Regions from separate parts of the Leclercia sp. AS011 genome, predicted to be linked through region 2. Evidence: predicted binding sites of a transcription regulator. Region 2 holds the regulator's gene; each other region holds the start of a gene.
What was found. Region 2 encodes PhoB, which activates phosphate uptake and scavenging genes when phosphate is short. Its sites were predicted from a motif close to CTGTCATAAAACTGNCNNAT; they were not measured.
Positions count from the first base shown of each region.

Region 1: glpT (glycerol-3-phosphate transporter) is a predicted target of PhoB. The motif match lies at 4,991-5,010, and genes of this name have one in related genera.
Region 3: kdgR (DNA-binding transcriptional regulator KdgR) is a predicted target of PhoB. The motif match lies at 3,285-3,304, and genes of this name have one in related genera.

Region 1 is NZ_JBBCMA010000001.1:292,568-302,970, forward strand. It holds gene yfaU (2-keto-3-deoxy-L-rhamnonate aldolase) at 3-803, shown strand; gene glpC (anaerobic glycerol-3-phosphate dehydrogenase subunit GlpC) at 845-2,035, opposite strand; gene glpB (glycerol-3-phosphate dehydrogenase subunit GlpB) at 2,032-3,249, opposite strand; gene glpA (anaerobic glycerol-3-phosphate dehydrogenase subunit A) at 3,239-4,867, opposite strand; gene glpT (glycerol-3-phosphate transporter) at 5,119-6,471, shown strand; gene glpQ (glycerophosphodiester phosphodiesterase) at 6,483-7,544, shown strand; gene yfaE (class I ribonucleotide reductase maintenance protein YfaE) at 7,628-7,882, opposite strand; gene nrdB (class Ia ribonucleoside-diphosphate reductase subunit beta) at 7,882-9,012, opposite strand; gene nrdA (class 1a ribonucleoside-diphosphate reductase subunit alpha) at 9,094-10,403, opposite strand, start outside.
Region 2 is NZ_JBBCMA010000001.1:2,515,365-2,525,767, forward strand. It holds gene phoR (phosphate regulon sensor histidine kinase PhoR) at 214-1,509, opposite strand; gene phoB (phosphate response regulator transcription factor PhoB) at 1,531-2,220, opposite strand; gene sbcD (exonuclease subunit SbcD) at 2,415-3,620, shown strand; gene sbcC (exonuclease subunit SbcC) at 3,617-6,748, shown strand; gene mak (fructokinase) at 6,785-7,690, opposite strand; gene rdgC (recombination-associated protein RdgC) at 7,815-8,726, shown strand; gene ppnP (pyrimidine/purine nucleoside phosphorylase) at 8,784-9,068, opposite strand; gene WFO70_RS11965 (AroM family protein) at 9,141-9,818, opposite strand; gene yaiA (protein YaiA) at 10,057-10,248, opposite strand; gene aroL (shikimate kinase AroL) at 10,295-10,403, opposite strand, start outside.
Region 3 is NZ_JBBCMA010000001.1:676,764-687,166, reverse strand. It holds gene WFO70_RS03210 (MBL fold metallo-hydrolase) at 433-1,422, opposite strand; gene WFO70_RS03205 (YebO family protein) at 1,442-1,732, opposite strand; gene mgrB (PhoP/PhoQ regulator MgrB) at 1,806-1,949, opposite strand; gene WFO70_RS03195 (YobH family protein) at 2,108-2,347, shown strand; gene kdgR (DNA-binding transcriptional regulator KdgR) at 2,402-3,193, opposite strand; gene WFO70_RS03185 (MFS transporter) at 3,372-4,745, shown strand; gene htpX (protease HtpX) at 4,794-5,675, opposite strand; gene prc (carboxy terminal-processing peptidase) at 5,869-7,917, opposite strand; gene proQ (RNA chaperone ProQ) at 7,937-8,623, opposite strand; gene WFO70_RS03165 (GAF domain-containing protein) at 8,721-9,218, opposite strand; gene yebS (membrane integrity lipid transport subunit YebS) at 9,350-10,403, shown strand, end outside.

The DNA.
Region 1 (10,403 bases), 2.2 Mb from region 2:
TTATGCAAAACCTTCTTTCCAACCCCTTTAAGCAGGCCCTGCTGAAGGGTGAAGCGCAGATCGGACTGTGGCTCAGCTCCACCTCGTCCTACATGGCGGAGATCGCCGCGACCTCAGGCTATGACTGGCTGTTAATCGACGGGGAACATGCGCCCAATACGCTTCAGGATCTCTACCACCAGCTGCAGGCGATCGCCCCTTATGTCAGCCAGCCGGTGATCCGCCCGGTTGATGGCGACCGCAGTCTGATCAAGCAGGTGCTGGATATTGGTGCCAGGACGCTGCTAATCCCGATGGTCGACAGCGCCGAACAGGCGCGGGAGATCGTCTCCGCCACCCGCTATCCCCCGCTGGGCGTTCGCGGCGTGGGGGCAGGGGTGGCACGGGCGGCACGCTGGGGGCGGGTAGAGAACTACATGGCCCGGGCCAACGACGAGCTGTGCCTGCTCATTCAGGTAGAGAGCAAAGCCGCGCTGGATAACCTCGATGCGATCCTGGACGTTGAAGGAATTGACGGGGTATTTATCGGCCCGGCCGATCTGTCGGCTTCGCTGGGCTATCCGGACAACGCCGGGCACCCGGAAGTCCAGGCGATTATTGAGCGCAGCATTCGCCGCATTTGTGCTGCGGGTAAAGCCGCAGGCTTTCTTGCGGTCGATCCACAGATGGCGCAAAAGGCGCTGCGCTGGGGGGCGACCTTTGTTGCGGTAGGAGTGGACACCATGCTCTACACCGACGCCCTCGACAGGCGACTGGCGATGTTCAAAACGCCGTTATCCGCAGCCAGTAAAACCAGTTATTAATCAGGGAGCAGTCCGGCAGAGACGTTCTGCCGGGCGCTGGCTTAAACCAGCGCCTGTGCCAGCAGGCTAATGGGATGTTCGCAGCGCTTGCTGGTGGACATCTCAATCTGCCACTTGCAGGTTTCGCAGTCCGTTACCACGATATCCGCGCCGCTCTCTTCTATCTGGCGGAACAGCGGGGCGCCAATCGCCTGTGACGTTTCGTAGTTTTCACGCTTGAAGCCGTAGGTTCCCGCAATCCCGCAGCAGCGCGAATCCAGAACCCTCAGCTCCAGCCCCGGAATAAGCCGCAGCAGCTCCAGCGTATAGAGCGACCAGCCCATTTTCTCCATATGACACGGCGTGTGGTACACCACTTTCAGGGGCAGTTCCCCCAGCGGTAACGTCTGCCCGCTATCCAGTTTGCGCCACAGGAAACGCGTCGCCAGCTCGATGTGCTCGCGCAGACCGCTATTATCCACGTCCAGCAGATGCGGGTACTCGTCGCGCAGGGTGAAGGTGCAGGTGGACGAGGTCGCCAGCACCGGAATCCCCTTGTCGACTATGGCTTCGCGCAGCGACGTGACGTTGCTTTTTGCCTGCCTGCGTGCTTTATCGGTAAACCCGTTGGCAATCAGCGGTACGCCGCAGCACTTCTCCTTGTTCAGTAGCTGAACGCCCGTTCCCATGGCGTTGAGCACCTTCAGCAGATCCTTACCCAGCTGCGGGTGGTTGTAGTTCACATAGCAGCCGTGGAAAAAGGCCACCTGCTCGGCATACTTCGCCTGCTCCGCGGCGACGGACTTGTACCAGCGGCGGAAGGTGCCGTGAGAATATTTCGGCAGGCTGCGGTGATGGTCAATTTTAAGCGTGGCATCCAGCAGCTGGCGCACCGGCTTGAGAGAGGTCGCGGCATTCACCAGCGGGGCGAACGGCGTAGAGACGCTGCCCATCAGATCGGTGTGGCTCAGAATGGCGTCCCGCAGCGACGGTTTTTGCGTGCTATAGCGTGCCCGGGCGCGCTGAATAATGTCGCCGATTTTAACATCCGACGGGCAGGCCACCTCGCAGCGTTTACAGTTGATGCAGTATTTCAGCGCCTCGTCGTACAGCCTGCCGTCCTTCAGGCGCAGACGCTCGCCGTCCGGCCCGGCCTGTTTCGGACCAGGGTAGCGGGGATTAACGCCGCTGACCGGGCAGACGGTGGTGCAGACCGTGCATTTGATGCAGCTTTCAAAACGGGTATCGTTCATTGTTCAGCCTCCATGCTCTGGCTAATCTGCTCTGCCACATACAGCGCGGTGACGGCGCAGACGCCACCCCCGCAGCCCTGAGCGATAGGGTCGTACCCGCCCAGCAGCGAGCCGATGGCAAAGAGATTGCTGACGGGCTTACCGGAAAGCTGCGGGTGTAGCTGGTTATCGACAATCACGCCGAACTGTTGCCAGGGCTGCGGCGAGAAGAAATCACTCTGATACCAGTCCGCGCGGGAGGCGTTTTGCCGCACATCCAGCCCCATAATGGCTTCCCGAATGCCCTCCCGGCTGCTCAGCAGTCCGTTACTGAAGAAACTGCCGCTGGCCAGCACCGTATAGCGGGCGCGAAGCGGAATATCATCGTGGTTACGCGTCCAGACTTCGCTGACCGCGCCGTCCGTGAGGGTGATTTTTTTCACCTCGTCACCCGCCATCCAGACGCCGCCCTGCGCAACAAACTGCCGCTGGAGCTGGGTATGCAGGCGAATACCGGGTACGGAAGGGGGCAGCGTTGGCAGCAGGCCGAGCGTGCAGGGCAGACGATCCGAAAGCCAGCACCAGAGCCGGTTGTCGCGTAAGCCAAAGCAGGCGGGCATCAAGAGGGCATCGCATCCTGCCGCAAGCGGGATGAGCGCCTCATACAGCAGCGACCACTTATCTTCGTTATCCAGATAACGGGCGATGTTCACCGCGCGAAACTCACTCGGGTTGTCGCGCAGGACATCAAGCTCGGGCAGCTCTATCTCTGCCGCTTCGGCATTAACCCCCTGGCGGCAGAGCGATGCCGCCGCGAGATGGGGCTGAAAATCAAGAAACCCGCTAATCCCCACGACCCGCACGCGCTCGCCGCTGAAAGGGGCAACGGGCACCTCCTCCGGACTGAGCCAGGCGGAACGCAGGGTGCCGAGCGGCGTGACGCGCTGATGATTTTGCCTGGCGCTCCCCTGCAGACGCGCACCGCAGTCCGCCAGTAGCGCTTCGGTTTCCAGCGCAAAGCGGTCAATGTTATGCGCGCCGATCAGGTGATAAGGATGCTCGGCCGGCAGTTTTTCGCGATACCTGTCATCCACCAGATCCAGCGAGCCCGACGAGAAGTGCAGGGCGCTCTGTCCCCGGGTGATAATGGCGCAGCGCAGCCCCCGCTTTGTGAGTTTGATTCCACAAAGCAGGCCTGCCAGCCCGCCGCCGACAATCACGGTATCAAATTTCATCGCGTTGCTCCTTCTCAAGACCGCAAAGCCCCTGGTAGACCCAGCGGGTAAACTCGTTTTCACGCAGAGCATCTCCCCAGGCAACAGGCTGAATCCCTTTCCAGCGCTCGTTTAAAAACGCGCTGAGCTGATCGAGCGACTGGGTGGCGGTGGTGGTATGAAAACGTTGCAGCAGACCGGCGGCACGGCAGGCGCACAGCTCGCCCTGGCAGGTCCCCATTCCGACGCGGGTGCGGCGGCGGAGATCGAGCAGGCTATTGACCGTCAGGTTTTCCACCGCGTACTGCACCTCACCAGCGGTGACGGCTTCGCATTCGCATACGAGGCTGCGGCTCAGCCGCCCTTCGCCCAGCCACTCCGGCGTCCTGTCGCCATGGCGATAGATGGCCGACCCGCGCAGGGGGGCGGGCAGCGAGATAATTTTTTGCAGCGTCTTTTCGGTGGACTGCCGCGAACCGGGCAGGGGCTGTTCTGCCGTGACGCACGGTTCGGTATTGCCCAGCTTGCGGCAGACGGCATCCGTTGCCCACTCCGCCATCAGACGGTAGGTCATCAGCTTGCCGCCGGTAATGGTGATAAACCCGTCCAGGCCGTCACGCGCGGCATGGTCGAGCAGCACAATGCCGCGGCTGACGTTACGCCCACTTGGATCGTTATCGCTGGCGACCAGCGGACGTACGCCCGCATAGGCGCGCAGGATCCGGGTCTGTGCCATCACCGGGGCCAGTTTTTCCCCTTCGCGCAGCAGGATATCCACCTCTTCGGCGGTAACGCGGTTGTAATCAATCTCGCTGTAGTCCACGTGCGTTGAGGTGGTACCTATTAACGAAATGGTATCGCCGGGGACGAGGATATCGGCGTCGGACGGTTTACGGCAGCGGTTAATCACGTGGTTATTAATGCGGTGGTCGAGGATCAGCAGGGAGCCTTTCGCCGGGAACATGCGCACCGACAGGTCGGCGTACTCTGCAATGCGCTGCCCCCAGATCCCCGCGGCATTGACGACCACGGAGGCAAACAGCTCGCTGTGTTCGTGGTATTGCGTGTCAAACACCCGCACGCCGCAGACGCGGTGGCCTTCGCGGATAAGCCCGGTCACTTCGTGCCCGGTCAGAATGCGCGCGCCATGCTCGCGGGCGTCCAGCATGTTGGCGGCGGTCAGGCGAAAAGGATCAACGGTGCCGTCAGGCACTTTTACCGCGCCCGTCAGGGTTGGGTTGACGGCGGGCTCAATGCGGCGCGCGAGGGCCGGGTCGATGGCCTCGGCCTGAATCCCCGCCGCACGGCAGGCGGTAATAAAGGTTGACTGAAAGGCGAGATCGTCTTCGGGAAGCGTAATAAAAAGGCCGTCGGTGGGTTCAATGCAGTGGCGGGCTATACGCCGCAGGATCTGATTTTCGGCGATACATTCGCGCGCGGATTCACCGTCGGTCACGGCGTAGCGGGCACCGCTGTGAAGCAGTCCATGATTGCGGCCGGTAGCGCCTGTCGCGATGTCATGGCGTTCCAGCAGCGTGACGCTTAATCCCCGCAGGGCGCAATCACGTGCGATACCAGCGCCGGTTGCGCCACCGCCAATGATAATCACATCGCTGTAACGAGGATCGTGAATGGTCATTGCTATCCCTCTGTGTTCGTTTTCTATCATTTAGCCACACTAAAACTGTGGTTTGTTTGATTTCGAGCACAAACGAGCGTAATTCGAAAATGAAACGTGATTTCATGCGCTTTTTTGCGCATTCTGTCATATTTCTGTAACAATCTGTGCGTTGATTCACAGTAACAATCACTCTGATTTCTTAACATCCCCGCCTCTGGAATTCAGGTGCGAGCCACCTGCCCATTCAATACAAGGCCACGGAGGCTGTCATGCTCAGTATCTTCAAACCTGCGCCGCATCAGGCGCGTCTGCCAGAGGCAGAAATTGATCCGCTATACCGTCGTCTGCGTTGGCAAATTTTCCTGGGGATCTTCTTCGGGTACGCGGCGTACTACCTCGTTCGTAAAAACTTTGCGCTCGCCATGCCTTATCTGGTGGAGCAGGGCTTTTCCCGTGGCGATCTGGGGTTCGCGCTGTCGGGGATCTCCATCGCCTACGGTTTTTCAAAATTCATTATGGGTTCGGTGTCCGACCGCTCGAATCCGCGCGTATTCCTGCCCGCCGGTCTGATCCTGGCGGCAGCGGTTATGCTGTTCATGGGCTTTGTGCCCTGGGCAACCTCCAGTATTGCCGTCATGTTCGTGCTGCTGTTCCTCTGCGGCTGGTTCCAGGGCATGGGGTGGCCACCGTGTGGACGTACCATGGTGCACTGGTGGTCGCAGAAAGAGCGCGGCGGCATCGTGTCGGTGTGGAACTGTGCCCATAACGTGGGTGGCGGCATTCCGCCTCTGCTGTTCCTGCTGGGGATGGCCTGGTTCAACGACTGGCACGCGGCGCTCTATATGCCTGCCTTTGGCGCCATCGTGGTGGCGATTATTGCCTTCGCCCTGATGCGCGACACGCCGCAGTCCTGCGGTCTGCCGCCGATCGAAGAGTACAAAAACGACTATCCGGATGATTACAGCAAGGAGCATGAAGAAGAGCTGACCGCAAAACAGATCTTCATGAAGTACGTCCTGCCGAACAAGCTGCTGTGGTACATCGCAGTCGCCAACGTGTTCGTTTACCTGCTGCGCTACGGCATCCTCGACTGGTCACCAACCTACCTGAAAGAGGTGAAGCACTTCGCGCTGGATAAATCCTCCTGGGCCTATTTCCTGTATGAATATGCCGGGATCCCGGGCACGCTGCTTTGTGGCTGGATGTCGGACAAAGTGTTTAAAGGCAACCGCGGTGCGACGGGCGTCTTCTTTATGACTCTGGTGACCATCGCCACCGTCGTTTACTGGCTCAACCCGCCGGGCAACCCGTCAGTAGATATGGCCTGTATGATCGTCATCGGCTTCCTGATTTATGGTCCGGTTATGCTGATCGGTCTGCACGCGCTGGAGCTGGCACCGAAGAAAGCGGCAGGCACGGCGGCAGGCTTTACCGGTCTGTTCGGCTACCTGGGTGGGTCGGTCGCGGCGAGCGCCATCGTGGGCTATACCGTTGACTTCTTCGGCTGGGACGGTGGCTTTATGGTGATGATCGGCGGTAGCGTGCTGGCGGTGCTGCTATTGATTGTCGTGATGATCGGCGAGAAACGTCACCACGCGGAAGTGCAGGCGCGTCGTCAATAAGGAACATGGCCATGAAATTATCTTACTTAACCACCGGCCTGTTGCTGGCGGGCCTGATGACCGGGTCCGCGCTGGCGGCAGATAAAATCGTCATCGCCCACCGCGGCGCGAGCGGCTATCTGCCGGAGCACACGCTGCCGGCGAAAGCGATGGCCTATGCGCAGGGCGCGGATTACCTGGAGCAGGACCTGGTGATGACCAGGGACGACCAACTGGTCGTCCTGCATGACCACTATCTCGATCGCGTGACGGACGTGGCGGAGCGCTTCCCGTACCGCGCCCGCAAAGATGGTCGCTTCTACGCCATTGATTTTACCCTGGATGAGATCCGCTCCCTGAAGTTCACCGAAGGCTTCGAGATTGAAAATGGCAAGAAGGTGCAGGTCTATCCGGGACGCTTCCCGATGGGCAAATCTGACTTCCGGATCCACACCTTCCAGGAAGAGATTGAGTTTGTTCAGGGGCTGAACCACTCCACCGGGAAAAACATCGGTATCTACCCGGAGATCAAAGCGCCGTGGTTCCACCACCAGGAAGGGAAAGACATTGCCGCGAAGACGCTCGACGTGCTGAAGCAGTACGGCTACACCAGCAAGCAGGACAAGGTGTATCTGCAGTGCTTTGACGCCGCCGAGCTGAAGCGCATCAAAACCGAGCTGGAGCCGAAGAGGGGGATGGATCTCAATCTGGTGCAGCTGATTGCCTATACCGACTGGAATGAAACCCAGGAGAAGCAGCCGGACGGCAAGTGGGTAAACTACAACTACGACTGGATGTTTAAGCCGGGCGCGATGAAGCAGATTGCGCAGTACGCCGACGGCCTCGGGCCGGATTACCATATGCTGGTGGCGGAAGGCTCCACGCCGGGCCACGTGACGCTGACGGCGATGGTGAAAGAGGCGCATGCGAGCAAGATGCAGGTGCATCCGTACACGGTGCGTGCAGACCAGCTGCCGCCGTACGCCACGGACGTGAATCAGCTTTATGAGATGTTGTATAACCAGGCGGGTGTGGACGGACTGTTTACGGATTTCCCGGATAAAGCGGTGACGTTCTTAAAGGATAAACGCTGACATTACCGGGTGGCGGCTGCGCCTTACCCGGCCTACGAACTGCGGTTTTGTAGGTCGGGTAAGCAAAGCGCCACCCGGCACAATCACATCTCGATTTCTATATCGCCTTTTGCCCGGCAGCAGCAGGGCAAAATTTCCCCTTCATTAATGAAGGCCAGCGGCTCGGTGATCCAGTCGACCTGGCCCATCACCAGACGGCAGCGGCAGGAGCCGCAGTAGCCTTCACGGCACTGGTATTCGACTTCAATCTGGTGGGATTCCAGCGCAATCAGCAGGGAAGGGTGCTCTTCCTGGCACAGAAGCTCTGTGCCAGAAAGACGAAGCGTCACGCGGCTCATCAGAGCTGGAAGTCGCTCAGGTCGTCGGTGTTGACTTCAGAGTCAATCTGACCGACCAGGTAGGAGCTCACTTCCACTTCCTGCGGCGCAACCTGCACGTTATCGGACACCAGCCAGGTGTTGATCCACGGGATCGGGTTGGAGCGGGTCTGGAACGGCAGATCAAGGCCCACCGCCTGCATGCGGATGTTGGTGATGTACTCCACGTACTGGCAGAGAATATCTTTGTTCAGGCCGATCATGGAGCCGCCCTGGAACAGGTACTCTGCCCACTCTTTCTCCTGCTGTGCCGCCTGGACAAACAGGTCATAGCTTGCCTGCTTGCACTCTTCCGCAATCTCGGCCATCTCCGGATCGTCCACGCCGCTGCGCAGCAGGTTCAGCATATGCTGGGTGCCGGTCAGGTGCAGGGCTTCATCGCGGGCGATCAGACGGATGATTTTAGCGTTGCCTTCCATCAGCTCGCGTTCTGCGAAGGCGAAGGAGCAGGCGAAGCTGACGTAGAAGCGGATCGCTTCCAGCGCGTTGACGCTCATCAGGCACAGGTAGAGCTTTTTCTTCAGCTCACGCAGGTTCACGGTGACGGTTTTACCGTTCACGGTGTGGGTGCCTTCGCCCAGCAGATGCCAGTAGCTGGTCATCTCGATCAGATCGTCATAGAAGTGGGCAATACCCTGCGCACGCTTCAGGATCTGATCGTTGGTGACGATATCATCGAACACAATCGCCGGATCGTTGACGATGTTACGGATGATATGGGTGTAGGAGCGGGAGTGGATCGTCTCAGAGAACGCCCAGGTCTCGACCCAGGTTTCCAGCTCCGGGATGGAGATCAGCGGCAGCAGCGCAACGTTCGGGCTACGACCCTGAATGGAGTCCAGCAGCGTCTGATACTTCAGGTTGCTGAGGAAGATGTGCTTTTCATGCTCCGGCAGGGCCTGGAAGTCGATGCGGTCGCGGGAAACATCCACTTCTTCCGGACGCCAGAAGAAGGAGAGTTGCTTTTCAATCAGCTTTTCGAAGATGTCATATTTTTGCTGATCGTAGCGTGCCACGTTGACCGGCTGGCCGAAGAACATCGGCTCTTTGAGCTGGTCGTTTTTCGTCTGTGAAAAGGTGGTGTATGCCATGAGTGTGTCCTGTGAGAGATTTTGTAGATCGGGCAAACAAAATCGTAGGCCGGGTAAGCGTAGCGCCACCCGGCATTTACATTAAATCTTACAAGCGCCGCTTTCGCAGCCGTCATCCTGAATGTACGGGGCCAGATCGTCCTGCGCATCTTCCGCACCGTCACGGGTGTTTTGATAGTACAGGGTCTTCACGCCAAATTTGTACGCGGTAAGCAGGTCTTTCAGCAGCTGCTGCATCGGCACTTTCCCTGACGGGAAGCGTGACGGATCGTAGTTGGTATTCGCAGAGATCGACTGGTCGATAAACTTCTGCATGATGCCCACCAGCTGCAGATAGCCGTCGTTATTTGGCATCTCCCACAGCAGCTCGTAGTTGTTTTTCAGCAGCTCGTAGTCCGGCACCACCTGGCGCAGGATCCCGTCTTTCGACGCTTTGATGCTGACGTGGCCGCGCGGCGGCTCGATGCCGTTGGTGGCGTTGGAGATCTGCGAGGAGGTCTCGGACGGCATCAGGGCAGAGAGCGTGGAGTTACGCAGGCCGTGGGTCTTGATGGATTCACGCAGGGCTTCCCAGTCAAGGTGCAGCGGCTCGTTGGCGATCGCGTCCAGGTCTTTCTTATAGGTGTCGATCGGCAGAATGCCTTTGGCGTAGGTGGTTTCGTTGAACCACGGGCAGGCACCCTGTTCGATAGCCAGATCGTTAGAGGCTTTCAGCAGGTAATACTGAATGGCTTCAAACGTCTGGTGCGTCAGGTTGTTGGCGCTGCCGTCGGAATAACGCTTGCCGTTTTTCGCCAGCCAGTAGGCATAGTTGATCACGCCAATGCCCAGAGTACGACGACCCATTGCACCGCGTTTTGCCGCCGGGATTGGGTAATCCTGATAATCCAGCAGGGCATCCAGAGCACGTACCGCCAGCACCGCCAGCTCTTCCAGCTCGTCGAGGCTGTTAATCGCACCCAGGTTGAACGCGGAGAGCGTACATAGCGCGATTTCGCCGTTTTCGTCGTTCACATCTTCCAGCGGTTTGGTCGGCAGGGCGATCTCCAGGCACAGGTTGGACTGGCGCACCGGGGCAACGACCGGATCGAACGGGCTGTGGGTGTTGCAGTGGTCAACGTTCTGGATGTAGATACGACCAGTAGAGGCGCGCTCCTGCATCATCAGTGAGAACAGCTCAACCGCTTTAACACGCTGCTTACGGATGCTGTCGTCCTGCTCGTACTGAACGTACAGGCGCTCGAACTCATCCTGATCGGCAAAGAAGGCGTCGTACAGGCCCGGGACGTCGGACGGGCTGAACAGGGTGATGTCGCCGCCTTTCAGCAGACGGGTGTACATCAGCTTGTTGATCTGCACGCCGTAGTCCATATGACGCACGCGGTTACCTT
Region 2 (10,403 bases):
CGTTTAAAGGCAATATGGGATCGTAAAACCAGAACAATATGCCAGGTTGAAAGTCAGACCTGAAACATTACACCAATTATAAGAAAAACCCATGGCTAATCATGCGAACAAAAAAGCATCAGGCGTATAAAATTTACCCGCGCTTCGGTTGACTGCAAAGCAAACAGGCCAGCTTACGCTGGCCTGTGGCAATATCTGATTACAGGGGGCTGATCAGGCGCTGTTACTGGCAATCAAACGTTCCGGGATCACGAAACTGAAACGCGTGCTTTTGCCCGGCGTGCTGACGATATCGAGACGGCTGTCGTGGTGATTGATAGCGTGTTTCACGATAGCCAGCCCCAGTCCGCTGCCGCCCGTCTGGCGGGAACGGGCTTTATCAACCCGATAAAAACGCTCGGTCAGGCGCGGAATATGCTCCGGGCCGATACCCGGGCCATCATCCTCCACGCTGAACTCCGCCCCGGTGGGGGCATGCTGCCAGCGCACGATAATGTGGGTCCCTGCGGGCGTGTGGTTCACCGCGTTATAGACCAGATTGGAGATGGCGCTGCGCAGCTCATCGTTACTGCCGCGCACTTTAAGGCTGTTATCCACCTCGAAGGTGATCTGGTGCTGCTGCTGGCTTAAGGTTTGCGCCTCACGCTCTAACATCCGCAGCATCATCGGCACATCGATAGTTTCATTGAGCGCAAGGGTTGGCGCGGCCTCAATGCGGGAGAGGGTCAGCAGCTGCTTCACCAGTCCTTCCATGCGTTGCGTCTGCTCGCGCATGGTCTGCAGCGCTTTTTCCCGTGGGGCGCCCTCGAGGGTCTGCTCCTGCATCATCTCCAGATAGCCCTGTAAGACCGTCAGCGGGGTGCGTAACTCGTGACTGACGTTGGCAAAGAAGTTGCGCCGGGCCCCTTCCAGCTGGTGCATCTGCGTTACATCCCGCGCCACCATCAGCCACTGTTTGTCGCTGTAGGGCATGACGCGGATCTCCAGATGGCGACCATTGTTTAACACCAGATTATGCGGACGGGTAAAATCGCGTTTTTTCAGATACTGCGCGAACTCGGGGTAGCGCAGCAGGTTGAGGATGTTCTGTCCATTATCGTCCGGCCAGCGCAGGCCCAGCAGCTGTTGCGCCAGTCCGTTGCACCAGAACATTGCCCCCTCTTCGGTGGTAAGCACTACCGCATCAGGAAGGGATTCTGCGCCGCTGCGAAAGCGTTTGATCAGGCTGCCCAGCTCGCGTCGGCGTTTCTTATTACGCATCTGCATCTGGTGCAGGCCATACAGCAGAGGTTCCCAGCTCCCGCTTCCCGGCGGGGGCGTCATGCTTCGGTCAACCCACAGCCACCATGAGAGGCGGAGCAGATTCCAGAAGTGCCAGACCAGCAGCCCGGTGACGGCCGCCAGCAAAAACCAGGGTAAATAACCGAAAACGGCCCCGAGGATCAGGGCCGGAATACAGCACAATATCAGTTCAAAACAGAGCCTTTTCCATGACAGACGTTCCAGCACGCGTCACACTCCTGTCATTGTTCAGAAACGGGTTGAGAAACGGTAACCCGTGCCGCGGACGGTCTGCACCATGCGGTCGTGACCGCTGGTTTCGAGGGCCTTACGCAGACGACGAATATGCACATCCACCGTCCGGTCTTCAACATAGACGTTAGTGCCCCAGACATTATTGAGCAACTGCTCGCGGCTGTAGACACGTTCCGGGTGGGTCATGAAGAAGTGCAGCAGTTTGAATTCCGTCGGCCCCATATCGAGGGGATTTTCACCGGTCATCACGCGGTGTGAGGTGGGATCGAGGCTCAGACCCTGCATCTCAATTACCTCTTCCACCGCCATCGGTGAAATACGGCGCATCACCGCCTTGATACGCGCTACCAGCTCTTTCGGTGAGAAAGGCTTGGTGATGTAATCATCCGCCCCGGTCTCCAGACCGCGAACGCGATCTTCCTCTTCCCCACGGGCGGTCAACATCATCACCGGAATATCGCGGGTTAAGGCTTCACGTTTGATGTGTTTGATGAATTGCAGACCAGAGCCGCCGGGCAACATCCAGTCGAGCAGGATCAGATCGGGCCAGGGTTCGTTGAGCTGATTCACCGCGCTGTCGTAATCTTCAGCTTCCACCGGTTGAAAGCCATTTTGTTCGAGCACGAAACAGACCATTTCACGAATGGGTGCTTCATCTTCTACGACCAGAATACGTCTCGCCATACTTAGCCCTGTCTTATTTAGGTTACATGTTTGTAATACGGCGTCATTATGCGTCAGATTTATGACAGATTTATGAAAAACCTGCCCGCCAGTAAAGGCAAGCCGTTGTTTTCTGGCCGCCCTGATTGTAGCGGTTATCTTCCTCCCCCTGAATGTTTATAATCCCGCTTACTTTTTTTTGCCACGGATCTGTTATGCGCATACTTCACACCTCGGACTGGCATCTGGGACAGAACTTTTACAGTAAAAGCCGCGCCGCCGAACATGAAGCCTTCCTCAACTGGCTGCTTGAGATGGCGCAATCCCACCAGGTCGACGCCATCCTCGTGGCCGGGGATATCTTCGACACCGGATCGCCGCCGAGCTATGCGCGAGAGCTGTATAACCGTTTCGTGGTCAACCTGCAGAAGACCGGATGCCATCTGGTGATTGTGGCCGGCAATCATGATTCCGTGGCCACGCTGAATGAATCCCGTGAAATTCTGGCCTTTCTTAACACCACCGTGGTGGCCAGCGCCGGGCACGGGCCGCAAATTCTGCACAAACGCGACGGGACGCCCGGAGCGGTGCTTTGCCCCATCCCGTTCTTACGCCCGCGTGACGTGATGAAAAGCCAGGCGGGCCTCTCGGGGATCGAGAAGCAGCAGCAGCTGTTAGAGGCCATCACCCACTATTATGCCGATCAGTATACCGCCGCCTGCCAGCTGCGCGGTGACAGCCTCCTGCCGATTATCGCCACCGGCCATCTCACCACCGTCGGGGCCAGTAAAAGTGACGCGGTACGTGACATCTATATCGGCACGCTGGATGCCTTCCCCGCTCAGCATTTCCCGGCGGCCGACTATATCGCGCTGGGCCACATCCACCGGGCACAGAAGATTGGCGGCTGCGACCACATTCGCTACTGCGGCTCGCCTATCCCCCTCAGCTTTGATGAAACCGGCAAAAGCAAAAGCGTGCATCTGGTGAGTTTTGACCAGGGCAAGCTCAGCGCCGTTGACGCTCTGGAGGTGCCCATGACCCAACCGCTGGCGGTGCTGAAGGGCGATCTGGCGGCCATCGCTGCCCAACTGGAGCAGTGGCGTGGCGTGGAGCAGACGCCTCCCGTCTGGCTGGATATCGAAATTGCCACCGAGGAGTACCTGCACGACATGCAGCGTAAGATTCAGCAGCTGACGGACGATCTGCCGGTGGAGGTACTGCTGGTGCGGCGCAGCCGCGAACTGCGCGAGAAGCTCCTCGCCAACAGCCTGCGTGAAACCCTCAGCGAGCTGCGGGTGGAGGAGGTCTTTGAACGCCGCCTGGCGCAGGAGACTCTCGACGATGCACAGCGGGCGCGGTTAAACGAGCTGTTCAGCCATGCGCTGCACGCGCTGGATAACGACGAGGATAACGCATGAAAATTCTCAGCCTGCGTCTGAAAAACCTCAACTCGCTCAAGGGCGAATGGAAAATCGACTTTACCGCCGAGCCTTTCCTCAGCAACGGCCTGTTTGCCATCACCGGCCCGACCGGTGCCGGGAAAACCACCCTGCTGGATGCCATCTGCCTGGCGCTGTATCACGAGACGCCGCGCCTTAACACCGTATCGCAATCGCAAAACGATCTGATGACCCGCGACACCGCCGAATGTCTGGCGGAGGTGGAGTTTGAGGTAAAAGGGGTAGCCTGGCGCGCCTTCTGGAGTCAGAACCGGGCGCGCAATCAGCCGGACGGCAATCTGCAGGTGCCGCGGGTGGAGCTGGCCCGGTGCGAAGACGGCAAAATCCTCGCGGATAAAGTGAAGGATAAACTGGAGCTTGTCGCCTCGCTGACCGGGCTGGACTATGACCGCTTCACCCGCTCGATGCTGCTCTCCCAGGGGCAGTTTGCCGCCTTCCTCAACGCCAGGCCAAAAGAGCGCGCCGAGCTGCTGGAGGAGCTGACCGGCACCGAGATTTACGGTCAGATCTCGGCGATGGTGTTTGAAAAACACAAAGCGGCGCGCAGCGAGCTGGAACGGCGTGAAGCCCAGGCCGCCGGGGTGGTGTTGCTCAGCGACGAGCAACAACAGCAGCTCCAGCAAGGTTTGCAGGTACTTACTGACGAAGAACAACAGCTGCTGGCCCGGCAGCAGGCGCAGCAGAACGATTATCACTGGCTGACCCGCCACGATGAGCTGGTGCGCGAGCAGCAGCGATCGATGGCCGCACAGCAGCAGGCGCAGCAGGCCCTGATTGACGCCACCCCGGAGCTGGATAAGCTGCATCTGGCCCAGCCCGCTGCCCTGCTGCGCCCGCAGTGGGAGCGGCAGCAGGAGCAGATCGCCCGCCTGGCGCAAACCGAACAGCAGATGCTGGATGTGAATACTCGCTTACAGTCCAGCACGGCGCTGCGCGCGCGGATCCGTAACGGGGCGCTGCGCATCCAGGATCAATTGCAGACCGAGTTCACCGCCCTGACGCAGTGGCTGACCGATCAGGATCGCTTCCGCCAGTGGGGTCAGGAGATGGCAGGCTGGCGCGCACACTTCTCCCAGCTCAACCGGGATAAAACCCAGCTCGCCACGCTGACCCGGCGTATCACTGACTTACGCCAGAAGCTGGCGGGTCTGCCGGAAAATACCCTGACGCTTACGGCGGAACAGGTCACTGCCGAAATGGCGCAGCAAACCCAGGCCCGGACGGCGCGTCAGCGTCTGACTACCCTGCATGCCCGCTATCAGCCCCTGCAAAAGCGCTTCAGCCAGAATAATGAGAGCGTGCAAAAGGCGCAGATCGAGCTGGCAAAACTAAACGAAACGCTGACCCTGCGTCGCCAGCAGTACAAAGAGAAACAGCAGCACTACCTCGATCTGAAGGTCTTGTGTGAGCAGGAAGAGAAGATCAAAAAGCTCGAGAGCTACCGGGCCGAGCTGGAAGCCGGGAAACCCTGCCTGCTCTGCGGATCTACCGACCATCCGGCGATTGCGCAGTACCAGGCTTTAGCGCTTACGGAAAACCAGCGCCGCCGGGACGCGATGGAAAAAGAGGTCGCCGCCCTTAAAGAGGAAGGCCTGCTGGTGCTGGGCCAGGTGAATGCCCTTAACGCCCAGCTGCAGCGGGAAACCGACGAGGCGCAGACGCTGGCTCAGGAGGCGCAATCGCTCACCGCAGAGTGGCAGCAGGTTTGCGCGTCCCTGAAAGTTACCCTGAGTATTCAGGACGATATTGCCCCCTGGCTGAATCAGCAGGAGCAGTACGAACAGCAGCTCTACCAGCTTAGCCAGCGCCTGACCCTGCAAAGCCAGCTGAACGACGAGGAGGCCCAGCAACAAGGCTACCTCCGACAGCTGGCGGCCACGCGTTCCGCGATGGATAACGCGCTTCAGGCTCTGTCGCTGATGATGCCTGAGGACGGCGCGGAGTCGGCCTGGCTCGCTGAGCGTGAAAAAGAGGCGCAGCACTGGCAGGCGCAGCAGTCTCAGCACAGCGTCCTGCGGGAACGCCTCTCTGCCCTGACGCCGCTGCTGGAGACCCTTCCGGCCACGGAGTCCACGGAAGCAGAAAGCGTTATTCCCGAGAACTGGCGCGACATCCATACTGAATGCGTCTCCCTGCATAGCCAGCTTACCACCCTGCAACAGCAGTTCAGTCTGGAAAGCGAGCGCCTGCAGCAGGCCCAGGGGCAGTTTGACGCCGCGCTGGCCGCCAGCATCTTTAGCGATCGCGAGGCGTTTCTCGCGGCCCTGCTGGATGACGCGACCCTTCACCGTCTGGAGCAGCTGAAACAGACCCTCGAGAACCAGATCCAGCAGGCCACGGCGCTGCTCCAGCAGGCAGGCCAGCGGCTGAACGTGCATCTTGAACAGCGTCCGGACAATCTGACCGCAGATGTTCCACTTTTACAGGCGCAGCTACAGCAGCTCGCGCAGCAGCTGCGCGAAAACACCACCCGCCAGGGGGAGATCCGCCAGCAGCTCAGGCAGGACAGCGATAACCGCCTGCACCAGCAGGCGCTGATGCAGGAAATTGCGGCCGCGGCCCGGCTGGCGGATGACTGGGGATACCTCAACGCGCTGATCGGTTCTAAAGAGGGGGATCGCTTCCGTAAGTTTGCCCAGGGCTTAACTCTCGACAATCTGGTGTGGCTTGCCAACCAGCAGCTGACCCGCCTGCATGGCCGCTATCTGCTGCAACGCAAGGCCAGCGACGCGCTGGAGCTGGAGGTGGTGGACACCTGGCAGGCGGACGCGGTGCGCGATACCCGCACCCTTTCCGGCGGCGAAAGCTTCCTTGTGAGTCTGGCGCTGGCGCTGGCGCTCTCCGACCTGGTGAGCCATAAAACGCAGATTGACTCACTGTTCCTTGATGAGGGCTTCGGCACCCTCGACAGTGAAACCCTGGATACCGCCCTGGATGCGCTAGATGCACTGAACGCCAGCGGCAAAACCATAGGCGTGATCAGCCACGTCGAGGCGATGAAAGAGCGCATTCCGGTGCAGATCAAAGTGAAGAAAATTAACGGGCTGGGGTATAGCAGGCTGGATAAAGAATTTGCCGTTTCGTAGGCCGGGCAAGCGCAGCGCCGCCCGGCATTAGCACGATCAGTGCGGCCACAGCCACGCCGCGCCGCGCACTCCGCTGGAGTCGCCGTGCACCGCTTTGCGGATCGGCGTCTCGCATTCACCGCCAAACACCCACTGCTTCACCAGCTGCGGAACGGTGGTGTACAGGCGATCCACGTTGCTCATCCCGCCGCCCAGCACGATCACATCCGGGTCGAGAATATTCACCACGTGCGCCAGGGATTTGGCCAGCCGCAATTCGTAGCGGCTGAAGGCCAGTTCCGCAACCGCGTCCTGCTCTTCGACCAGGCGCATGATCTCATTGCCCTTCAGCGGATGCCCGCTCAGACGGCGATAATCGGTGGCGAAGCCGGTGCCGGAAATAAAGGTCTCGATACAGCCCTGTTTTCCGCAGTAGCACGGCACTTCAGCGCGGTACTTCAGCTCGTCCTCATCCATCCACGGCAGCGGGTTGTGTCCCCACTCGCCTGCGGTGCCGTTGCCGCCAATATGGGCCCGGCCATTAAAGGCCACGCCTGCCCCGCAGCCGGTACCGATGATCACCGCGAACACCGTCTGCGCGCCCGCCGCCGCGCCGTCGATCGCCTCAGACACTGCCAGACAGTTGGCGTCGTTCGCCAGCCGCACTTCCCGGTTCAGGCGCTGGCTTAAATCGCGGTCGAAGGGCTGGCCGTTAAGCCAGGTGGAGTTCGCATTTTTCACCACCCCGGTATAGGGCGAAATCGAGCCCGGAATACCCATGCCCACCGTACCCGTCTGGCCGGTGGCCTGTTCGGCCATCTCCACCAGGCTGGCGATGGTTTCAATGGTCTGCCGGTAGTCATCGCGCGGGGTCGGCAGGCGATGGCGGAACAGCTGTTCCCCCTGCTCGCCCAGGGCGATAACTTCTGTTTTGGTGCCGCCGAGATCAATACCAATTCGCACAGGACGTTCCTCATTTTTTTGATTATCAACAGAGTAGAAGCCCGCTACCCGATTAGCAATGCAAGCGATGCGACAATTCGCTATCATGCCCGCTGAATTAAACGACAAGACCGTGGAAATTATCATGCTGTGGTTCAAAAATTTGATGGTTTACCGTCTCAGCCGCGACATCGAGCTGCGCGCCGACGAGATGGAAAAACAGTTAGGCCTTTACGCATTTACCCCGTGTGGCAGCCAGGACATGGCGAAAACCGGATGGGTTCCGCCTATGGGATCACAGAGCGATGCGCTGACCCACACTACCAATGGTCAAATCATCATCTGCGCGCGCAAGGAAGAGAAGATCCTGCCGACGCCGGTGGTGAAACAGGCGCTGGAAGCCAAAATTTTCAAGCTTGAAGCCGAACAGGGCCGCAAGCTGAAAAAAACGGAAAAAGATTCGCTGAAAGATGAAGTTCTGCACTCGTTGCTGCCGCGTGCCTTTAGCCGCTTCAGCCAGACAATGATGTGGATCGACACGGTTAACGGCCTGATTATGGTCGACTGCGCCAGCGCCAAAAAAGCGGAAGATACCCTGGCGCTGCTGCGTAAAAGCCTCGGTTCGCTGCCGGTGGTGCCCCTGACGATGGAAAACCCGATCGAGCTGACCCTCACCGAGTGGGTGCGGGCCAACAACGTTCCGCAGGGTTTCCAGCTGCTGGACGAAGCCGAGCTGAAAGCGATCCTCGAAGACGGCGGCGTGATCCGTGCCAAGAAGCAGGAGCTGGTCAGCGACGAGATCGCGGTACATATCGAAGCCGGCAAGCTGGTGACCAAGCTGGCGCTCGACTGGCAGCAGCGCATTCAGTTCATGATGTGTGACGATGGCTCGATTAAGCGCCTGAAGTTCTCCGATGAGCTGCGCGATCAGAACGACGATATCGACCGAGACGACTACGCCCAGCGTTTTGATGCTGACTTTATTCTGATGACGGGTGAGCTGGCGGCGTTGATTAAGAGCGTGGTGGAAGGGTTAGGCGGCGAAGCACAGCGTTAATGCTTCATGCCAGGCTTTATGCCAGAAACAGGAGCCGGGTTAACCCGGCTCTTTTTTTTACAGATAACGACAGAGATAGGAGGCAGGTTCAGCGACCTGCAGATGGAATTCGCTGTGGCCTGGTACGTTAAACACGTCGCCCGGGTTATAGACCTTCCACTCGGTTTCCCCCGGCAATAACACTTTCAGTGAACCGCTGACGACGGTCATCTCTTCAGGCTGCGCGGTACCGAAGGCATACTCCCCTTCCGCCATCACGCCAACGCTGGCACGGCCAGTAATGCTGCTGGTAAAACCAATGGACTTCACTTTACCGGAAAAGTATTCATTACTCTGAAGCATGGACGGGTCCTTATTGTCGTTGGATGTGAATCCAATATAGGGGTGACACTCCATGGCTGTCACGCAAAATCATCAGACCAACAATTCCGAGGCCAGCCGGGCTACCAGCACGTTTGACAGCAGTACCGGCACATCCAGAGATTTTTGCAGTAAATCGCGGTGGCGTTGATGGAAACCGAGGCAATCGAGCATTAAAACATCCGCGCCACGCTCCAGCAGATCGCGTCCGGCATCGATCAGCGTCGCTTCGCTGTCCCAGAATGGATTCGCCACGGCCAGCAGCGGAGTGTTGGTCAGCCCGCGCCACTTGTGCGACTGATTCGCCAGCAGTTCAGGCATAGGCACGATCACCCCCACCTGATGGCTGTCGACAATCGATCCCACCAGCGGCGGGATGATCCGCATCGGCTCCAGCAGGATCGCCTTACGGGCAACAAGGCCGGTGATGGGTGCCGTGCTCATCAACAGGATCACCTCATAGTCCCGGTTATCAAGGACCTCGATGACGCCCTGCAGTGCGCGCTCGATCTTTGGCAGCGAGACGTGGCCCAGCTTGCCGTCGCTGAGCAGGGTTGGCAGCAGCGCCTCGCCCGGTTCAGGGGCGTAGTCCTGCATGACCTCTTCTCTGCTCAGCGTACCGAGCAGACTGTGGTGCGTAATCTGTTGTTCAGAGATGTGCTCCGTTAAGAGCGGGAGCACTTCGCTTACCGGGACTACCCCAATGGTGAGGATCGCCAACGTCGCTTTCATTATTCTCGCCTTTCTTACTACCACCGACCGTGACACAGAGACAGGCTCGCTTCGCTGTACAGTGCGCTGTTCAGGAAAAAGTGCTGAAAAGCGTAGCAGCAGATGACTGTGCCGTTATGTAAAGATCCGCGAGCCTGACAGGATGTGTCTGTAAAACCTGTACATTACCCTCCGTTCAACGTTACTGCTTTTTAAATAGTGTGATGAGCGTACGGTTTTTTCCGGTTTCAGATTTTTATCAGGCCTTATCAGGGTCCTCGTAACGCACTTTGGCGTCCTGCGCTTCCTGCTCCGTTTCGTGCTCGCTAATCAGCGAATCGGGTTTTGGGTGGTCGGCACGGAGCTGATACCAGGTGACAGTCTGGCCCGTCGCACCTTTTTCAACGGCAACAATACGGGCTTCACGCGGATAGGGAGGTCTGGTTGGCATAGTTCATCCTTTTTTTAAATGGTTGAACTATCAGTATAGACATCAGTTAGCTGGCGCATGCCAGATGCAGCGCGTTGACGATATTTTGCACCACCTGGGCCGGGGGCAGCGACGCATCCACCACGTGGTGAGCGGCTTCGCGATAAAGGGCGTCG
Region 3 (10,403 bases), 1.8 Mb from region 2:
AATTCAGGGACTGATTTGCCACAATCTGCACAGTAATGCACTTACGTGTATACATAGCCCGTATGTTGCTCGATCAGTAACCGTCAGGGTAGACGCTGTTATCAAAGACTTTTTTACCTTAGACCAATAACTTCATGTCGTCCAGCAAGCGAAGACGATTTCGTGCGGCGGTTATTTCCGTTAGAACATTTGGTACAAAGTTATGCTGATTTAATCGCAACGGCAGGCATGTGTTTCTTTGAAAAAAAACAACATTCAGCGCTTCGCTTGTTTAAGTTATATACACCGCAACCCTGATTGTCGCCATGCACCAAAATAATGATATTTTTATGAACCTGGCTCAAAAAAAAGCAATCAAAACGTTTCGATTAAAATAAAATATGATCAACCTCGGTTTAATAAGGAATAAGTACTAACCGAACAAAGAATAGTTTATATGGATAAATATTGACCAATACGCAAAGGCTGAAAGTTTTCGCCCGGCAGCGATAAATCCCTCAGCGCCTGAGAAAGCTCTCTGACCGGCTCATCCAACGACTCATCTGCCAGTTCAAACACGCCCCAGTGGATCGGGATCGCGCGCGGCATGCCGAGCTGTTGCCACAGTGACACCGCCGCCTGCGGATCCATATGATGAACCGACATGAACCAGCGTGGCGCATAGGCCCCGACGGGTATCGCGATGGTATCCAGTTTCCCCAGCCGTTGCGGGATGGTCAGCAGCTCCGGCGTGTAGCCAGTATCGCCGCTGAACCAGAAGCGCTGGTTTGGCCCCTCAAAGACCCAGCCACACCAGAGTGAGCGGTTGCGATCCCACAGGGTACGCATGCTCCAGTGCTGCGCCGGGACGGCGGTGAACCCCAGCCCTTTGAAAGTATAGCTTTGCCACCAGTCCAGCTCGACAACCTGTTTTGCCCCGCGCCGACGACACCACTCCCCCAGGCCTAACGGCACGAAAATGGTCAGCTGCGGAAAACGCCGCAGAAGCTGGCGGATGGTGGCGGAGTCCAGATGATCGAAGTGGTTATGAGAAATGACCAGCGCATCAAGAGGCGGGAGCGCGGCGACGCTCATTACCGGGGGCGTTTTTCTGATCGGCCCGGCAAAAGGCACCGGAGAGGCGCGGCGGGAAAACGCCGGATCGGTGAGAATGTATTTCCCGTTCAGGCGCAGCAGCAGGCTGGCATGTCCCAGAAACCAGACGCCGTCTTCTTCATCGGTATTGAGGGTGACAGGCTGCCACCACTGGCGGATAAACGAGTCATAGCCCTGCGCGGGCGGTTTTGGCAGACCGGCGGCTTTTCGCTCTTTCTGCCAGCGTTCGACATCGCCGGGCTGGTGCTCAGCGCCATCGATATTGCGAAAACCCTGCGGAGTGTGATGCGCGAGGGAGGCGTTATACCAGGGATTGCTCCAGGCCATACTCACCTCCCCTGACTGGTTAGCGTTCGGCTACCAGACGAATAAAGTCATCGTCCTGGCTGTTAGCCGTCTCTTCTACCGCTTTTGGTGCTTCTTTCTCTTCCGGTTCATTGGCTTCGCACAGGCGGCGCAGCAGCGCGTTCTGACGTTTCTGCAAATCGACTAATGTTTCCAGCAGTTCGATTTGCTCATTGGTACGGGAGCTTGCACGGTTGATGAAAAACCACAGCATCAGACCCACCACCAGCAATACCACCGACATCGCCAGAGATGCCACACTAAGCATCCCGGAATTCACTAACTCACCCATTTCACCCCCCAATAAAAACGCTCATATTACCACTCGCGTTACGGAAGGAAATCATTTGCGATAAAAATGACTGCTACCAGGGGATAAACTTATTGATAGAACAAATACCGCTAAAAAACTGTACATCCTGGTCGCACATTACATTGATGGTCTGCGTCCAGAGCAACACACAAGCCACCAGTACCAGCACCAGAATTACCCAGCGTATTTTTTTCACTCCACTCTCCGTCCCATAACTGCCTGATGCCAGGTTATCATGCACAACTTAAACCATGCCTAACTGTAACGTGAAGACCAACCTTTCGGAATCATAGGCTTGTTAACGCGACTGTATCGGTTACGCTAGGCGGCAGTCATTAAAAAAATGAGGCAATAATGCGCTTTTTTATTCGCACACTGATTGTTATAGCCCTGATCGGGATCGGCTTGCTGCTTGCCGGTTACGGCGTGCTGACGGGCAGTAAAGAGAACGCGGGCGGGCTGGGTATCCAGTGCCAGTACCTCACCGCGCGCGGATTCAGCACGGCTCAGTATATTCACTCTGACAGCGGCATTATCGGCCTTTCACGCTGCCCGCTGCTGCGAAAGAGCGAGACGGTGATCGATAACGGCTGACGCAAAACATAAAAAACGCTGCCATCAGGCAGCGTTTTTTCAAGCAGCAACACCTCAGAACGGATAGTCGTTGTAACCCATCTGCTCAGAAATCTTCCGCGCCGCCGTGTGCAGCATTTCCACGTATTCGTGCAGATGCTCCTCAGAGAAACGCAGCGTCGGGAAGGAGATACTCAGGCCGGCAATCACCACGCCGAAACGGTCGAATACCGGTACGCCGATGCAGCGTAAGCCCTCTTCCTGCTCCTGGTTATCCTCGCCATAACCCTGCTCACGCACCTTATCCAGCACCGCTAACAGCTCGTCGGTGGTGGTGATGGTACGTTCAGTGCTGCGTTTGTACTCGACGTTCTCGAGGATCTGCTTCACTTCTTCACGATCGCGCCATGCCAGCAGGACTTTACCGATAGCGGTACTGTACAGCGGGTTGCGGCGACCAATGCGTGAATACATGCGCAGGTTGTACATGGAGTCGATCTTATGGATGTAGACAATGCTGTCTTCATCCAGCGCCCCCAGGTGCACGGTCTCTTTCGTCAGACGAGAGAGTTCGCGCATCTGAATATCCGCGCTACGGATCAGATCGACGTTCTGTAGCGCGCGTGCGCCCAGTTCAAATAGCTTCAGGGTCAGGGAGTACTTTTCAGACTCGCCTTCCTGTGCAACATAACCCAGTGATTTCATGGTCTGCAAAAAGCGGTAAACGGTGCTTTTTGACATCATCACACGCTGGGACAGCTCAGTAATACCAATTTCGCGCTCTTCGCCAAGCGCCTGCAGGATGCCAAACACCTTTAACACAGAAGAAACAGAATCTGGCTGTTTATCCAAATCCGCGATTGCCATTAATCACCTCAACGCAAGTGTTTTATAAAATTCAGAACCGGTTTTTATTATAAATTCGCGGCCGCATTGCTGCAATCAATCCTGGCTAACCTGGTTACAAATCTGCGACATATAACCGAAATAACAGTGATAATATCGTTACCCTGTTAATAATAACCCCCAATGCTAATCAATTCTCATGACCAAAACCCTCACAGATGGCCTGCCGTTGCCGCAGCGCTATGGTGCGATTGCGACCATTATCATCGGTATATCAATGGCCGTGCTGGACGGTGCCATCGCTAACGTCGCTCTGCCGACCATCGCCAGCGATCTGAATGCCTCGCCTGCCAGTTCGATTTGGATCGTCAACGCCTATCAGATCGCGATTGTCATCTCCCTGCTGTCGTTCTCTTTCCTGGGGGACATGTTTGGCTATCGCCGGGTGTATCAGTGTGGACTGGCGGTCTTCACCCTGACCTCCCTGTTCTGCGCCCTTTCGGACAGCCTGCACACCCTGACGCTGGCGCGTATTGCTCAGGGGTTTGGCGGGGCGGCGCTGATGAGCGTTAATACTGCGTTGATTCGTCTCATCTACCCGCGGCGGCATCTTGGCCGGGGGATGGGCATCAACTCCTTTATTGTTGCCGTCTCCTCGGCGGCGGGTCCAACCATCGCCGCGGCGATCCTCTCGGTGGCCTCCTGGCAGTGGCTGTTCTTAATCAACGTTCCGCTGGGGATCGTGGCGCTGCTGTTCGCCCTGCGCTATCTGCCTGCCAACGGCCCGAAAAGCAACATGCCTAAATTCGATCTGCCGAGCGCGGTGATGAACGCCCTCACCTTTGGCCTGCTGATCACCGCCCTGAGCGGTTTCGCCCAGGGACAGTCGCTGACGTTAATTGCGGGTGAAGTTATGGCGCTGGTGGTGATTGGCTTCTTCTTTGTGCGCCGTCAGCTGGCACTGCCGGTGCCGTTACTGCCGGTGGATCTGCTGCGCATCCCGCTCTTCTCCCTCTCTATTTGCACCTCGATATGCTCCTTCTGCGCACAGATGCTGGCCCTGGTCTCTCTGCCCTTTTTCCTGCAGAGCGTGGTAGGCCGTTCGGAAGTGGAAACGGGTCTGCTGTTAACGCCCTGGCCGCTGGCTACCATGGTGATGGCACCGCTGGCAGGTTATCTGATTGAACGGGTGCATGCGGGATTACTGGGTGCGCTGGGGATGTTAATAATGGCGGCCGGTCTTTTTGCCCTCGCCCTGCTGCCCGCGGCACCGCACGATCTGGATATTATCTGGCGGATGGTGCTGTGCGGGGCGGGCTTTGGGCTGTTTCAGTCGCCGAATAATCACACTATTATTACCGCCGCCCCGCGTCATCGCAGCGGCGGTGCCAGCGGGATGCTGGGTACCGCCCGCCTGCTGGGGCAAAGTACCGGCGCGGCGCTGGTGGCCCTGATGTTCAACCTGGCCGGGCAAAGCGGCACGCATCTGGCGCTGCTCACCGCCGGCACGCTGGCTACCGTCGCGGCCATCATCAGCGGGCTGCGAATAACCCAGCCGCGGTCGCAGGCATAAAAAAAAGCGCGTCCTGAGACGCGCTTTTTTATTTCCGACCCGAAGACGTTACTTCAGGTACTCGCCGCTACGCAGCGCTTCGATACGCTTGTCCAGCGGTGGGTGGGACATGAACAGTTCGCTCAGCGATTTTGATTTACCGTTGATGCAGAACGCCATCATGGTAGAGGCTTCCTGCGGTTCGTAACTGGTTTTCAGACGCTGCAGCGCGGCAATCATCTTCTCGCGGCCCACCAGTTTGGCTGAGCCTGCATCCGCATGGAACTCACGGTGACGGGAGAACCACATGGTGATGATGCTCGCCAGGATACCAAACACCAGTTCCAGCACCATGGAGACCGCAAAGTAGATCAGCGGGTTGCCATTGCTGGATTCCCCTTCCTCGCGATCGCCACCCAAAAAGCCTGCGGCAATCTGCGCGATGATACGCGAGATAAAGATAACGAAGGTGTTCACCACACCCTGAATCAGGGTCATGGTCACCATATCGCCGTTGGCAATATGGCTGATCTCGTGGGCAATCACCGCCTCGGCTTCGTCACGGCTCATGTTCTGCAGCAGACCGGTACTGACCGCAACCAGAGAGGCGTCACGACGCGCACCGGTGGCGAAAGCGTTGATATCCGGGGCGTGATAGATCGCCACCTGCGGCATGGCAATACCCGCCTGGCGAGCCTGGTTTGCAACGGTGGTCATCAGCCACTGTTCCATATCGTTACGCGGTTGCTCAATAACCTCGCCGCCCACGGACTTGAGCGCCATCCACTTGGACATCAGCAGCGAGATAAAGGAGCCACCAAAACCAAACAGCAGCGCCATGATTAACAAGCCCTGAACGCTGCTCGACTGAATTCCCGTCAGGCTGAGTACCAGCCCGAAGACCACCATGACCGCAAGGTTGGTGAGCAGGAAGAGCGCGATTCGCATCATAATATTCTTTTAACCTCAGTTTAACAAAACGCACTATGCGATTACCCACATCGTATGGGTATTCCGCATATTTTCAAGGATTGCAGCGGCGTAAGTCACCAGAAAGACACAACTTTACATATTGAAATGACTGGCTGACGGCAGGATGCAGTTAACAAAAAAACAGGCACAATTTCTTGTGCCTGTTTGGGGGTTATTTCGCCGGTGCGGGGTCGCCGGCAGGATGGTCTTTTTCCAGTTGCGCCAGGTCAATGGCAATCTTCACCGTCTCATCAAGATACGGATCCGGCTCCTGGTAATCCTTCGGCAGGTCGTCCAGTTTTTTGAGGAGCGGCTTACCTTCACGTTTAAAGCGGTCGTTAATACGCGCCAGACGTGTAGCATCATCCTCTTCGTTCTCTTTGAGACGCTGAGCGTAGTTCAGAGAGACGATATTGCGTTTCGCCTTCAGGGCATTGAAACGGGCAATGTCCTTCACGATGTACTGGAACTCAGGATCTTTGGCGATGCGATCGTCGTGCTGCTTCAACAGCGCCGGACCAAACTGAGTCATATCCCCTGACTTCACGTAGGTGGCAGCATTAACGCTATCCCACGGCAACGCGTTATCTTCGAACTTCTCGCCGGTTTCCGTCTCTTCAGTGCCTGTAGGCATGATGATATCCGGCGTCACGCCTTTACGCTGGGTACTGCCGCCATTCACGCGATAGAACTTCTGAATGGTGTACTGCACCGAGCCCAGCGCCGGCCATTCCGGGCGCAGCATCTGATCGTAAATGCGGTTCAGGGAACGATACTGCTGCACCGTGCCTTTCCCGAAGGTCGGTTCGCCAACAATCAGTGCGCGGCTGTAATCCTGCATGGCGGCGGCAAAGATCTCCGATGCCGAAGCACTGAAGCGATCGACCAGCACCACCAGCGGACCTTTATAGTAAACTACGCCATCGGTATCGGCATCTTCACGCACTTTACCGTTGTTGTCGCGTACCTGCACCACCGGACCGGACGGGATAAACAGACCCGAAAGCGAAACCGCTTCGGTCAGGGCGCCGCCGCCGTTGGTACGCAGATCGATAATCACGCTCTTAACGTTTTGTTTTTCAAGCTTCTGTAGCTGAACCTTGACGTCGTCCGTCAGGCCTACATAGAAGCCAGGAATATCCAGCACGCCGACCTTGTCTTTACCCACGGTTTTCACCGACATTTTCACCGCGCGATCTTCCAGACGGATGCGCTCGCGGGTCAGGGTAACGATACGGGTCTTGGTACCTTTACCGGCAGGCAGAATTTCCAGACGGACTTTGCTGCCTTTCGGCCCTTTGATCAGGGCAACCACATCATCCAGACGCCAGCCGATCACATCGACCATGTTCTGGCCAACCTGGCCGACACCCACAATGCGATCGCCTACGCTAATCGCCTTGCTCTTGGCCGCCGGGCCCCCGGCAACCATGGAGTTGATCACCGTGTAATCGTCGTCCATCTGCAGCACCGCACCAATACCTTCAAGGGAGAGGCTCATTTCGGTGTTGAACTGCTCGGTGTTGCGCGGCGAGAGATAGTTGGTATGCGGATCGATTTCGTGCGCGAAGGCGGTCATCGCCAGCGAGAACACATCTTCACTGTTGGTTTGCGCCAGGCGACGAATGGCAAATTTGTAGCGGCGGGTCAGCGTTTCGCGGATCTCTTTCTCATCTTTACCGGTGAGTTTGAGGCTCAGCTCATCGTACTTCACTTTGCTGTCCCACAGCGCATTCAGCTCGGCTTCATCTTTCGGCCACGGCGACTTACTGCGGTCAAGATTAAAGGTGTCGTTACCCGTGAAGTCCATCGGACGTTCAAGCACCTTAAGCGCATACTGATAGCGCTCGAAGCGGCGTTTCTGCGACAGGTTATACAGGTCGTAGAACAGGTCCAGCTTGCCGCTGCGTAACTCGTCGCCTACCTCAGACTGCTTTTTGGCAAACTGTTCGACATCGCTCGCCAACAGGACGTTGTGACTGTAGTCCAGCAGGTTCAAATAGCGGTCGAAAATTTTGGTCGAAAAGGCCTTATCGAGGTCGAACTGACGATAGTGCGAACGGGTGAAGCGCGAAGTGACGCGCTCACTGACCGTTGCGTGTTGGGTCTCTTCCTTCAGTACCGGAATTTGATCGACACGCGTAATCTCGTCCACAGCGAAAGCGTGGCCTGTTATCGCAAACAGGCCAGCCAGCGCGGTGAGCTTAAAAAATGTGTTCATGCCGGGCTTGGCCTCCGTTTTAGAACAACAAGTGTTCTGCGCGTACAATCATTGACAGACCAGAAGTCAGCTGTACACGAACGCCATCTTTGGTGATTTCCAGTACGGTGGCATCCATAGCGTTGTTACCCGCTTTCACCTTCAGAGACTGACCGACGCTCAGGGCGGTAATGTCAGAAACAGGGGTGTGGCGCGGCTCTTCACGAGGCGCACGCGGGGCTTTTGCCGCCGGTTGCTCAGCACGTGGCTTACGCTCGGTGTTCTCTTTGCGACGCGGTGCAGGACGTGGCTTGCGTTCACGACGAGGCGCTTCTTCCTGGCCATTGGCCGCGGCCGCTTCGCGTTTCTTCGCCTGCTGCTCAGCACGCTGAGCCTGAACTCGCGCTTTGGCTTCTTCGAGCTGCTTACGGGCGTGCTCTACGTGCTGCTCGTCCAGCACACCGCAAGGGTTGCCGTCGAGATCGACACGCGTCGCGCCCGCTTTGATACCGTACAGGTAACGCCAGCTCGAAGTATAAAGACGTAAGGCGGAGCGGAGTTGGGTTTTGCTGAGGTTCATCTCACCTTCAACACGCTCTACCAGATCCTGAAAAATACCAATTTTCAGGGGACGAGCTTCGCCTTCGGCACTAAAACATTGAGGAAAACGTTCGGCCAAAAACGCGATAACTTCTTTACTGCTATTCAACTTAGGTTGATTTTCCATGAAATTTCCTGATTACAACGGACGTTGCCGACAAGCCGCAGGCATGAACAGGCGTCATTATAATGACGCCATCGGTAAATGCTACGTTATCCGTTGATTATCCTGCGACGCTCGCAAAGAATTTATGATAATCGGTCGCGGCAAGGACGTTCTCAAGGTTCGCCACCAGCTCGCGCAGCCCCTGCTCATCGTCGCGGGTAAAGCGATTGAAGACCGTGCTGTCGATATCCAGAACACCGATAATCTGATTGTTCACTTTCAGAGGAAGGACGATTTCAGCATTGCTGGCGCTGTCGCAGGCGATATGCCCGTCGAATGCGTGGACGTCATCAACACGCTGTACCTGGTCCTGCGCTACCGCGGTACCACACACGCCGCGCCCGACCGGAATACGTACGCAGGCCAGTTTGCCCTGGAAGGGCCCCAGCACCAGCGTTTCGCCTTCCAGCAGATAGAAACCGGCCCAGTTCACATCAGACAGACGCTCGAAAAGTAACGCACTGGTGTTCGCCAGCGTGGCTAAAAAACTGGTTTCGCCTGCCATCAATGCCTGAAAGTCACGGTTTAAATCCGCGTAGAATTCTGTTTTGTTCATTATTCAATCACTTGGTTGTCTTACAAAATTACAGCATAGCCTATTAAAATAAGCATTATTTACGTTCATGCTCAAGATGAATCCATTCATGAGTTAAGATAACTATTAACTATCCTTTTTTAGCGCGACCGATGGCTCTTAAAACACCAAAAATAACACCGGCGAAAAAGATTACTGTGCATGCGGTCGGCGATGCGCTGCCCCGTGCACATTATCAGCGTTGCCCACAATGCGATATGCTTTTTACGTTGCCAAAGATGAAATCATACCAAAGTGCTTTCTGCCCGCGCTGCAACGCAAAAATCCGTGATGGACGCGACTGGTCCCTGACCCGACTGGCCGCGATGGCCGTCACCATGATGCTGCTGATGCCCTTTGCCTGGAGCGAGCCGCTGCTCAGCTTGCACCTGTTAGGCGTGCGTATCGACGCCAACCTGCTGCAGGGGATCTGGCAGATGTCGCGCCAGGGTGACCCCCTCACCGCCTCGATGGTGCTGTTCTGTACCGTGGGCGCGCCGGTGGTGCTGGTGGCCGCCATCGCCTACCTGTGGTTTGGCAATATTCTGGGGATGAACCTGCGTCCGGTGCTCCTGATGCTGGAGAGGCTCAAAGAGTGGGTGATGCTGGATATCTACCTGGTCGGGATCGTCGTCGCCTCAATCAAGGTGCAGGATTACGCCTGGCTGCAGCCCGGCAGTGGCCTGTTTGCCTTTATCGCACTGGTGATCCTGAGCATTCTCACCCTGATCCACCTGAACGTGGAGCAGCTCTGGGAGCGGTTTTACCCCCAGCGCCCCGCCACCCGCTACAATACCGATTTACGGGCCTGTCTGGGCTGTCACTATACCGGGCTGCCCGACGCGCGCGGACGCTGCCCGCGCTGCCATATTCCGCTGCGCCTGCGCCGCCACAATAGCCTGCAAAAGTGCTGGGCGGCGCTGATCGCCTCGCTGATATTGCTGTTACCGGCCAACCTGCTGCCCATCTCGGTGATTTACGTCAACGGGTCGCGCCAGGAAGATACCATTATGTCGGGCATCATCTCGCTGGCGCAGAGCAATATTGCCGTCGCCGCCGTGGTGTTCATCGCCAGTATCCTGGTGCCCTTTACCAAAGTGGTGGTGATGTTTACGCTGCTCGTCAGTATTCATTTCAAATGTGAACAAGGGCTGAGAACCCGCATAC